2 regions of the Pusillimonas sp. SM2304 genome follow, and region 1 is predicted to be linked to the other one. Evidence: predicted binding sites of a transcription regulator. Region 1 holds the regulator's gene; the other holds the start of a gene.

What was found. The regulator LexA, encoded in region 1, represses DNA repair genes until DNA is damaged. The targets are predictions, from matches to a motif close to ACTGTATNNNNATACAGT.
Region 2: a site for LexA is predicted at 2,283-2,300, ahead of imuA (translesion DNA synthesis-associated protein ImuA). Genes of this name have one in related genera too.

The regions. Positions count from the first base shown of each region.
Region 1 is NZ_JAVLUJ010000002.1:818,234-823,154, forward strand. It holds gene lon (endopeptidase La) at 1-1,968, shown strand, start outside; gene RE432_RS12895 (hypothetical protein) at 2,089-2,760, opposite strand; gene lexA (transcriptional repressor LexA) at 2,927-3,592, opposite strand; gene RE432_RS12905 (amino acid aminotransferase) at 3,712-4,914, opposite strand.
Region 2 is NZ_JAVLUJ010000002.1:1,146,637-1,151,557, reverse strand. It holds gene RE432_RS14415 (error-prone DNA polymerase) at 1-108, opposite strand, end outside; gene RE432_RS14410 (DNA polymerase Y family protein) at 117-1,598, opposite strand; gene imuA (translesion DNA synthesis-associated protein ImuA) at 1,528-2,262, opposite strand; gene ypfH (esterase) at 2,386-3,165, shown strand; gene RE432_RS14395 (NRDE family protein) at 3,166-3,963, opposite strand; gene pbpG (D-alanyl-D-alanine endopeptidase) at 3,964-4,921, opposite strand, start outside.

The sequences.
Region 1 (4,921 bases):
GCCGACACCATTTCGGCCCATTTGCCGCTCAAGCTCGAGCAAAAACAGCAAATGCTCGAGGTCACCGGCACGTCGGAACGGCTTGAAAACCTGCTGGCCCAGTTGGAATCCGAAATCGACATCCTTCAGGTCGAGAAGCGCATTCGTGGCCGCGTCAAGAAGCAGATGGAAAAAAGCCAGCGCGATTACTATCTGAATGAGCAGGTCAAGGCCATACAGAAAGAGCTGGGCGAAGGCGAAGAAGGCGCAGACATCGAAGAGCTCGAAAAGAAGATCACGGCAGCGCAACTGCCCAAGGAAGCCCAGAAAAAGGCCGACGCGGAGCTCAAGAAGCTCAAGCTGATGTCGCCCATGTCGGCGGAAGCCACCGTGGTGCGCAATTACATCGATACGCTGATCGGCCTGCCGTGGCGCAAGAAAAGCCGCATCAACAACTCCATTTCGAATGCGGAAGGCGTGCTGGATGCCGACCACTATGGCCTGGAAAAGGTCAAAGAGCGCATTATCGAATACCTGGCTGTCCAGCAGCGGGTCGACAAGCTCAAAGCGCCCATCCTGTGCCTGGTCGGCCCTCCCGGCGTGGGCAAGACCTCGCTGGGCCAATCCATTGCCCGCGCCACGAACCGCAAGTTCGTGCGCATGGCGCTGGGCGGCGTGCGCGACGAGGCCGAGATCCGCGGCCACCGCCGTACCTATATCGGTTCGATGCCGGGCAAGATTCTGCAGAACATGGCCAAGGTCTCTGTGCGCAACCCCTTGTTCCTGCTCGACGAGATCGACAAGATGGGTGCGGATTTCCGTGGCGACCCGTCCTCGGCCCTGCTCGAGGTGCTCGATCCCGAACAGAACCACACATTCCAGGACCACTACATCGAGGTCGATTTCGATCTGTCCGATGTCATGTTCGTGGCCACCAGCAATACGCTGAACATTCCGCCTGCCCTGCTGGACCGGATGGAGGTCATTCGCCTGTCGGGTTACACCGAAGACGAGAAGGTGCATATCGCTTTCGACCACTTGCTGCCCAAGCTCATGAAGAACAACGGCGTGCAAGAGGGCGAAGTCACCATTGAAGAGTCGGCGGTACGCGACATCGTGCGTTATTACACGCGTGAAGCGGGTGTCCGGGCGCTCGAGCGTGAAATCAGCAAGATCTGCCGCAAGGTGGTCAAGAAGCTGCTGGCTACCAACCCATCGGTGCGCACGCGCGGCCGCAAGACGGCGCAGTCCGCGCAGAATGTGGAGCGTGTCACAGTCACCTCCGACAACCTCAGCGACTTCCTGGGTGTGCGGCGTTTCAATTTCGGCATGGCCGAGAAAGAAAACAAGATCGGCCAAGTCACCGGCCTGGCCTGGACGGAAGTGGGCGGCGACCTGCTGACCATCGAAGTGGCGGACATGCCCGGAAAGGGCGTGGTACTGCGTACCGGCTCACTGGGCGATGTCATGAAAGAGTCGGTGGAAGCGGCGCGTACCGTGGTGCGCGCTCGTGCCCAGAAATGGGGTATTCCGAACACGGCTTTTGAAAAACGCGACCTGCACGTGCACTTTCCGGAAGGGGCGACGCCTAAAGACGGCCCTTCGGCGGGCATTGCAATCACCACGGCCATGGTCTCGGCGCTTACGGGCATTCCCGTGCGGGCCGATGTCGCGATGACCGGTGAAATCACGCTGCGCGGCGAAGTGCTGGGTATCGGCGGCTTGAAGGAAAAGCTGCTGGCGGCGCATCGCGGCGGCATCAAAGTGGTGATGATCCCCGAGGAAAACGTGAAGGATCTGGCCGATATCCCCGACAACGTCAAGAATCACCTGGAGATCATTCCGGTGCGCTGGATAGACCGGGTGCTGGAAGTCGCCTTGCAGAACATGCCCACGCCGCTGTCAGACGAGGAAGTGGCGCGGCTGGCCGCCGAGGCGGTGGCCAATGCCAAGCCCGCTGAAGCGCAAGAAGGCGTCATGAAGCATTGATGACGCGCAGTTGATGAACCCGCCGTCATGGCGGGTTCACTGGCAGTTTGTCCCAGGCCAGGCCCTGATCGATCAGGGCCTGGCCTGTTTTTCTGAATGCGCTTTGTGTTGCCGCATGCCTTACGCATGCCGCATGCGGGGCATGTCCAGGCAATTGTGCTCGATATCTATAGGCCGGTTGGCGCGCGACACATAGGCATGCGTGGTGCGCTGAACGATTTGCGAGATAAGCTCCACAAACCGGATCGAAGCCCTGGGGGACACAACGACGCCCAGCAGCAATGTTCGCAGGTCGACAAGAAGCCGCATGGGATTATGCCTGGGATCGCCCTGATAGGCGTCGCCCTGGGCGTTCACGATGACAAGCAGCGTCTCGTCCTCGAGCAGGGGCAGCACGGTGGACTGCGGGGGCCTTGGTGTGCCGGGCAGCGGGATGACGCGGCATGTCTGTTCGATAAATACATCGGTGCCTTCGCATGGAATCAAGGATGCCGACAGGGCGCTGATGCTTGAAATCAGATAGATCGATGGTTCAGCGGGCTCATCCGGCCACCAGTCAATGGCATGCTCATGGTCCAGCATCGCCCAGGATTGAAACCGCAGGCTGGCCGCATCGTCGGTGCTGTCTGCTGCTTCCCGATGCGGGTAGCGCTGGATTCCAAGCCGGAACGGGTCCGCACGGCCAAAGGTCATTTGACTGAATGTCATCAGGTCGATCAGATCATAGAAGCTGACCGTCCTGAAAATCCGCTTATCCTGATCGAGGCCTGGATTGATGTGAATATCCCCCATGCTTCAAACTCCTTCCAGGCCAAAGCGGCCTGCGTACTGGGCACCCCTTGAATCTTAGTCAAAAGCAAAGGCGCCCAACATTACGGTCTCCTTACCGTTTCGTAATGTTGGGCGCGTGGCAGGTGCCGATACGCGAAACCGGCGTGTGAGGCCGGCTGAAGCACGCCTAGTGCAAGGGCGTGTTCCGGATGAGGCCGACGGCGATGCCTTCGATGGAGAACTCGTCGTCAGCGGTGACGATGATGGGCTGGAAGTCGGGGTTTTCAGGCAGGAGCTCGATGCGCTTGCCGGCGCGGGCAAAGCGTTTGACCGTGACGTCTTCGCCGATACGGGCGACCACGATCTGGCCATTGCGGGCATCGGGCGATTTTTTGACGGCCAGCAGGTCGCCGTCGAGGATGCCGGCGTCGCGCATGCTGAGGCCGCGCACACGCAGCAGATAATCGGGCGTCTGGCTGAACAGGGCGAGTTCGATGCCGACTTCGCGCTCGACGTGTTCCGCTGCGAGTATGGGGTTGCCCGCCGCCACGCGGCCGACCAAAGGCACCATGAGCTGTGTGACCGCCGACGAGGCGCGGCCCAGCAGGGAGCCTGCGTGCTGCGCGCCGGCCAGGCTGCCGCCGGTAAGCCGTATGCCGCGCGAGGCGCCCGCGGTGAGTTCGATGGCGCCTTTTCGAGCCAGGGCCTTCAGGTGGTCTTCGGCGGCATTGGCCGATTTGAAACCCAGGGCGCGGGCGATTTCAGCCCGGGTGGGCGGGAAGCCCGTGCGGGTGATTTCGCTGCGGATGAGTTCGAGTATTTGCTGCTGACGCTCGGTAAGCTTGACGGCCATGACGATCCAGACTGTATTTATATACAGTCTGGATTTTGCAGTATTTCAGGGGAAAGATCAAGCCTGTGCACGCGGGGATAGGCAAACAGGCGATGCCCGCCAGGAAGGCGGGCGCTTGCTTAGGCCAGGACTTTGGCGATGGACGCGGCCACGTAATCGATATTGCGGCTATTGAGCGCCGCCACGCAGATGCGGCCGCTGCTGACTGCGTACACGCCATGTTCTTCCCGCAGTTGGTCCACTTGGGCCGCCGTCAGGCCGGAATACGAGAACATGCCGCGCTGGGCCAGCACGAAATCGAAATTCTGCGTGACGCCGTGGGCCTTGAGTTTTTCGACCAGTTGCACGCGCATGGTGCGGATGCGGTCGCGCATGGCCGCCAGTTCAGTGGTCCACAGGGTGTAGAGCTCGGGGGTATTGAGTACCGTGGAGACCACTGTGCCGCCGTGCGTGGGCGGGTTGGAGTAGTTGGTGCGAATGACGCGCTTGAGCTGGCTGAGCACGCGCCCGCTTTCTTCCTTGCTGGACGAGACCAGGGTCAGGGCGCCGACCCGTTCGCCGTACAGCGAGAACGACTTGGAGAAAGACGAACTGATGAACATGGTGAGGTCGTGCTGGGCGAACAGGCGCACCACGGCGGCGTCTTCTTCCAGGCCTTCGCCAAAACCCTGGTAGGCGATGTCCAGGAAGGGCACCAGGTTTCTGTCTTTGACGACCTGGACGATCTGCTGCCATTGCTCGAAGCTAGGGTCCACGCCGGTGGGGTTGTGGCAGCATGCGTGCAGGACGACGATGGTCTGCTCGGGCAGGGCCTGGAAGCAGGCCAGCATGGCGTCGAAGTTCAGGCCATGGCTGGCCGCGTCGTAGTAGGGGTAGGTCTCGACCTGGAATCGGGCGCGCTCGAACAGGGCGCGGTGGTTTTCCCAGCTGGGGTCGCTGATGAGCACCTTGGAGTCTGGCAGGATCTGCTTCAGGAAGTCGGCGCCGATCTTGAGCGCGCCGGTGCCCCCCAGGGCCTGGGCGGTCAGGACGCGGCCGCCGGACACCAGGGGCGAGTCGTGTCCGAGCAGCAAAGTCTGCGCGCCTTTGTTGTACCCCGGGATGCCTTCGATGGGCAGGTATCCGCGCGCGGCATGCGCTTCGATGCGCGCGACTTCGGCTTTGCTGACCGCGTCAAGCAAAGGAATGCGCCCTTCGTCGTCGTAGTACACGCCGACCCCCAGATTGACCTTGCCCGCGCGGGTGTCGGCGTTATATTGTTCGTTCAGGCCAAGAATGGGGTCGCGCGGAGCGAGCTCGACGGATTCGAAGAGAGATTTCATTTGGGGA
Region 2 (4,921 bases), 330 kb from region 1:
CTCGGCTGCGCGGGCGACCAGTTCTTCCGGGTGTGAGGCACCGGTCAGGAAAGAAAAATTCGAGACGCAGTCCAGCTCGGCGTAAGCAGGTGGGACAAGGGTAGGCATCAGGGGAGTCAGCCGAACAGGCCGTGCAGAAACCAGCCGCTGTGCTGGTTTTCACGCTGCCGATAAAGCCAGTAGCGTGCGCCGTGCCGGTCTTGCGCAATAAAGTAATCGCGCTGGTCGTGTCCCGAGGCATTCCACCAGCCGCTTTCCAGCCGCTCAGGCCCTTGTACAAGGCGCAGCGGCTCGTTGTCATGAATAGGGCGGTTATTGGCCGTGGCCAAGGCGACCGGCCGGGGCAGCAGCCAGAAAGGTCGGGAGTGCAGCGTCAGGCGGGGCGGCAGGCCAAGGGGGGGCTTTGCCGTTGCGGCCCCCATAGGGCCCCAGAGATTGGCGTGTTCGGGCCGATAGTCTGCCGCAGGCTGGGCATGCAGTACACGGTCGCCTCCCAGGCGGGCACGCAAAAGATCCAGCAGACGGTGTTCCTGGCGCATCCATTGGGCCGGTTCGGGAAACAGGCCGGCGCTGGCCGCGGGCCGGGCCGTGGTGGTGTTGACCGACAGCGTAATGGCGATGACCGCTGCGCCCAGGCTCAGCGCCTGAACCTGTTCTTGCAGCACACTTAAAAAATCTTCCGGCAACCAGGCTTTTTCCGACAAGCGCAAAACCATGGGGGTAGGCGGCCGGGCATGGCGGCCTTTCTCGTGATGCAGAAGAAATTCAAGCACCTGGGTGGCGCGGTGGCGCGCCTGCAGCCAGCCGCATAACTGTTCTATGAGCCGTCTGGAAAAGGCCAGCACCGCATGGCTGTGCTCCAGGCGCTCGATCAGGTCGATGCGTTGCGAAAAGACATCGGGCGCCTGGAACCAGTTGAAGCCATAAGCGCTGGCGCCGTAGGCCGCATCCAGTTCCTGCACCAGCAGGGGACTGCTGCGCTGCTGCAAGCCTGCCCTGGGCAGGCCGCGCAGTTGTGACAAGCTGCGGCATCCGATGCCGTCCAGCCAGGCGGCATAAGGACGGGCGGCGGGCAGCGCCTGCGGGGGAAAAAGGTCAAGGCGGCGGCGCAGGGTATGCAGGCCAAGGCAGTGGCGCTGCGCGCTGGACGTCTGGCTGGCCAGAATCCAGGCGCCCAGCGCCGTGGGCGCCATGCCGCTGCGGGCGTTCACCCCCATGCTTTGCAGCGTCAGGCGTATGCGGCGCAGCAGCGTGCGCGGCCCTTTGAACAGATCAAGGCTGGCGCTGACCTCGAGCACGATGGATTGCGCTTCAAAAAAAGCCACATTGGGGGTGTACTGCAACAGGCCCAATGCCGTGTCATGCAGATGCTGTTGCCTGGCGGCGGGACGGTCGGCCGCCAGTTCGATGCCGGGAACCAGGCCCCGCAGCGTGCTTGACCGCATGCCGGGCCGGACGCCTTGGGCCTGCGCGGCGGGCGTGCAGGCGCATACCCGGTCTTGTTGCAGGACGGCAGCCGGACGGGGGTCAATCGGCCACTGCGGAAAACAGACGTCCAGGCTGAGCGTGGGCAGATACAGGCTGATCCAGAGGGACATGGTGTGGAAGCGCGCTGGGCTTGGCCTGCGCAGAAGGAAAGGTAATGAGCACCGGCTTGGCGGAGCAGGGCCCGCGGCGTTTGACAATGTGGGCCTTGATGCCTTGGGGACAAGGCGTCAGGCGCAGGCGCAGAGGCGCGGCGCTGGCTTGCTGCGCTGCGGCTTGCGGACGCAGCAAAACGAACAAGGCATCGGCTTGCTGGGCGATCAGGTGCAGGCGCCGCAAGGCGGCCAGGCGAACATGGCTCGCCCAGCATACTACGGCCGCGCAGGCATTGTGCTTAAGGATTTGCTCGGTTGCCCACAAGGCGTCGCTGGCGCTTTGCGGGTGGATGCACAGCAAACGGTGGTTTTCAAGCCGCCAGTTCTTCCAGCAATGAAAATAGGGGATATAAGGCGGATGAACCAAGGCAATGCTGCGTTCGGCATCCAGCCGGGCCAGGGCCGGCTGCAGCAGAAAGATTTCGCCTATGCCCGGCTGACTGGGCATGAGCTCAATCAGCGCGCCCGGGGGCCAGCCCCGGCCCGGAAGCTCGGCATCCAGCGCGGCAAACCCCGTTGAAATAGCGCTGCGGCTTGAGCAGGCCAATTGGGTGGCCCGCCAGACCGCAGGATGTATGCGTTCGGGGTGCTGCAGGCAAGCGGGACGGACGGCAACAGCCATATGAAAAAAACCTGGTTAATACTGTATAAATACACAGTCAATATAGCGCAAAATTTATTCGGCTGCCTATCTGGCGTACAATTTTCCACATATAAGCCAGGTTTATCCGAGAGTCCGTACCGCATGGCCACCAAGCCCGATTTTCCCGATCCTTTTGTTTTTGTACCCAGGCAAGGTAAGCCGCAGTTGCTGTTCGTCCTGCTGCATGGGGAGTCTGCCGGCCCCGAACAGTTAATGCCCTTGGCCGATGCCTTGAAACAGGCATTTCCGCTGTCGCTGGTGGTCCTGCCTTACGCTTTCGAGCCGGCGGACTCCAAGGGTTCGGCCACCGGGGGCGATGATGCGGCAAGCTATTATTGGGTCGACCCCGTTGGCCTGGATCAAGCCAATTATGCCGGCCGGGTCGCGCAAAAGCTGCCGGAACTGATCCGGCTGATCCGCCAAATCCAGGAAAAATACCAGCTATCGGGGCAGCAAACCGCGCTGGCGGGATTCTCCCAGGGCGCTTCCATGGCGCTCGAGGCCTGTCATGCCCAGCCGGATCTGGCTGGCCGTGTCCTGGCCTTTTCCGGCTTGTATGCCAAACCGCCCGCCGATGCGCCGCCCGCCACAATGCTGCATTTTTTTCATGGGGCCGGCGACCAGCAAGTGTCGGTCGACGAGGTCGAGTCGACCTTGGTTCGCCTGGGCGAGCTGCAGGGCGATGCCACCCTTGATGTCGCCTCGCGGATAGGGCATGAGCTGCATGACGCCCTGATCAAGCAGGCGGTTGTACGCCTGCAGACATGTGTTCCCTTGCGTAATTGGGAAGCCGCGCTCGGCGCCCTGGAAGCGCAGGCGCGCGACCCGCACAACGCGGCGCCGCCGTCCCTGCCCATCCAGGCAGGCAGAACGCTGCACTGATCAGCCGGTATGCGGTGCCAGGGCTGGCTTGATCTGAAACGGCCAGTCATGCCGCCGGGTGGGCATGCCGGCGGGATCGTAGCTGATTTCGCTGAAGATCGCGCGTCCGCTGGCATGCACCGCAATGACCGTCGAACAGCGTGTGCCGTAGCTGGGGCTGACAATGAACGGACTGCTCAGCAGCCGCTCGCGCGCCAGCGGCAGGCCCGTATCGGGCAAGTCATGATCCTGTGCGGGCGTGCCGTCTTTAAGGATGTCGAAAATCGGCGCCAGCGATGCGTCCAGTTGCTCCAGCGGAAAGACATCCAGCGCCAGACGCAGGCGCTGGGCCTTGGGCCAGGGTGTATCCAGCAGGTGGTTCGACATAATGTAGCGGCCTGGCGCCAGGTGCGTCGGCCCGGGCCGGCCATCGCGATTGCCGGTATAGCAGGCTAGGCCCAGGTCGCCGACAATCAGGTTGAATCCGTTATAGGCGGCGCCTGCGTCATGAACACGGCGGGCATACGCTTCGGGTGATTCGTCTCCGGTCAGGTATTGGCTGACCAAGTGTCCGCGCGAAGGCGCGTTGGCGAGGACGCGGGATGGGTCGCGATAATTGGTGACCAGCGCGAAGCGCCCTTGCCGTGTCAGGCCCAGCCAGCTTCCCTGCGCCTGGCAGTCTATGCCCGCAATGACATCAGGATGCGCCGGCCACGGCGCGGCGGGCAGGCAGGGGCGGTCATGGAATTCGTCGCGATTGGCCGCAATGAACAAAGGCCAATCGGGATGTGCGGAAATGGCCAGGTAAGCAATGCACATTCAAAGCATGGCCAGGCTGTTGTCGTTTTCGACCAGCGTGCGAATGCGTACGGCATCGCCGATACGTGAATAGCGGCCGGTGGAATTGAGCAGAACGATGGCCACATCGCGCTGGTCGATGCGGGTGAGCATGACCAGGCATTCGCCCGCTTCATTGATGAAGCCTGTTTTGGAGACCTTGATATCCCATTTGGCGTTTCTGACCAGGCGGTTGGTATTGTTGAATACCAACTGGCGGCCGCGCCCCACCGTGACTTCATACTTGTCGTCGGTGGTATAGCGGTGGATCAGGGGCTGTTGGCTGGTGGCCCGCAACAGCTTGACCAGGTCCCTGGGGGTGGACACGTTGTCGCTGGACAGGCCGGTGGGCTCGACAAAATGGGTGTTGCGCATGCCCAGGGCGCGCGCCTTGTCGTTCATGGCGCGCACAAAGGCGGGCATGCCGCCCGGGTAATAGCGGCCCAGTGCATGGGCCGCCCGGTTTTCCGAGGACATCAAGGCCAGGTGCAGCATGTCGGCCCGGCTAAGTTCTGTGCCGACGGGCAGGCGCGAGCGCGAATAGCGCAGGCGATCGACATCGGCGCTGGATATAGTCAGCATTTCGTCCATGGGCAGGTCTGCCTCGGCCACGACCAGGGCGGTCATGAGCTTGGAAATGGACGCAATGGGGCGTACTTCGTCGCTGTTTTTGTCGTACAGGACGTCGGCGCTTTCCAGGTCTTGCACAAAGGCGACTTCGGAGCGCAGGGCGGCCTGGTCGGTCAGCGGCTGGATCCGGTCAGCTTCCGCCGAAGGGCGGTGCACCACGATGTCGTCGCGGTTCGGATTGCGTACGCCTACCCGGACCTGAGCGCCCGAGGAGGACGAGTTGGCATAGTTGACGGGCCGCAGGTTCTGGCGCTTGACGATACGGGTTTGCTGCGCGGTCTTGGCGGACTGCTCTGCATGAAGCGAGCTG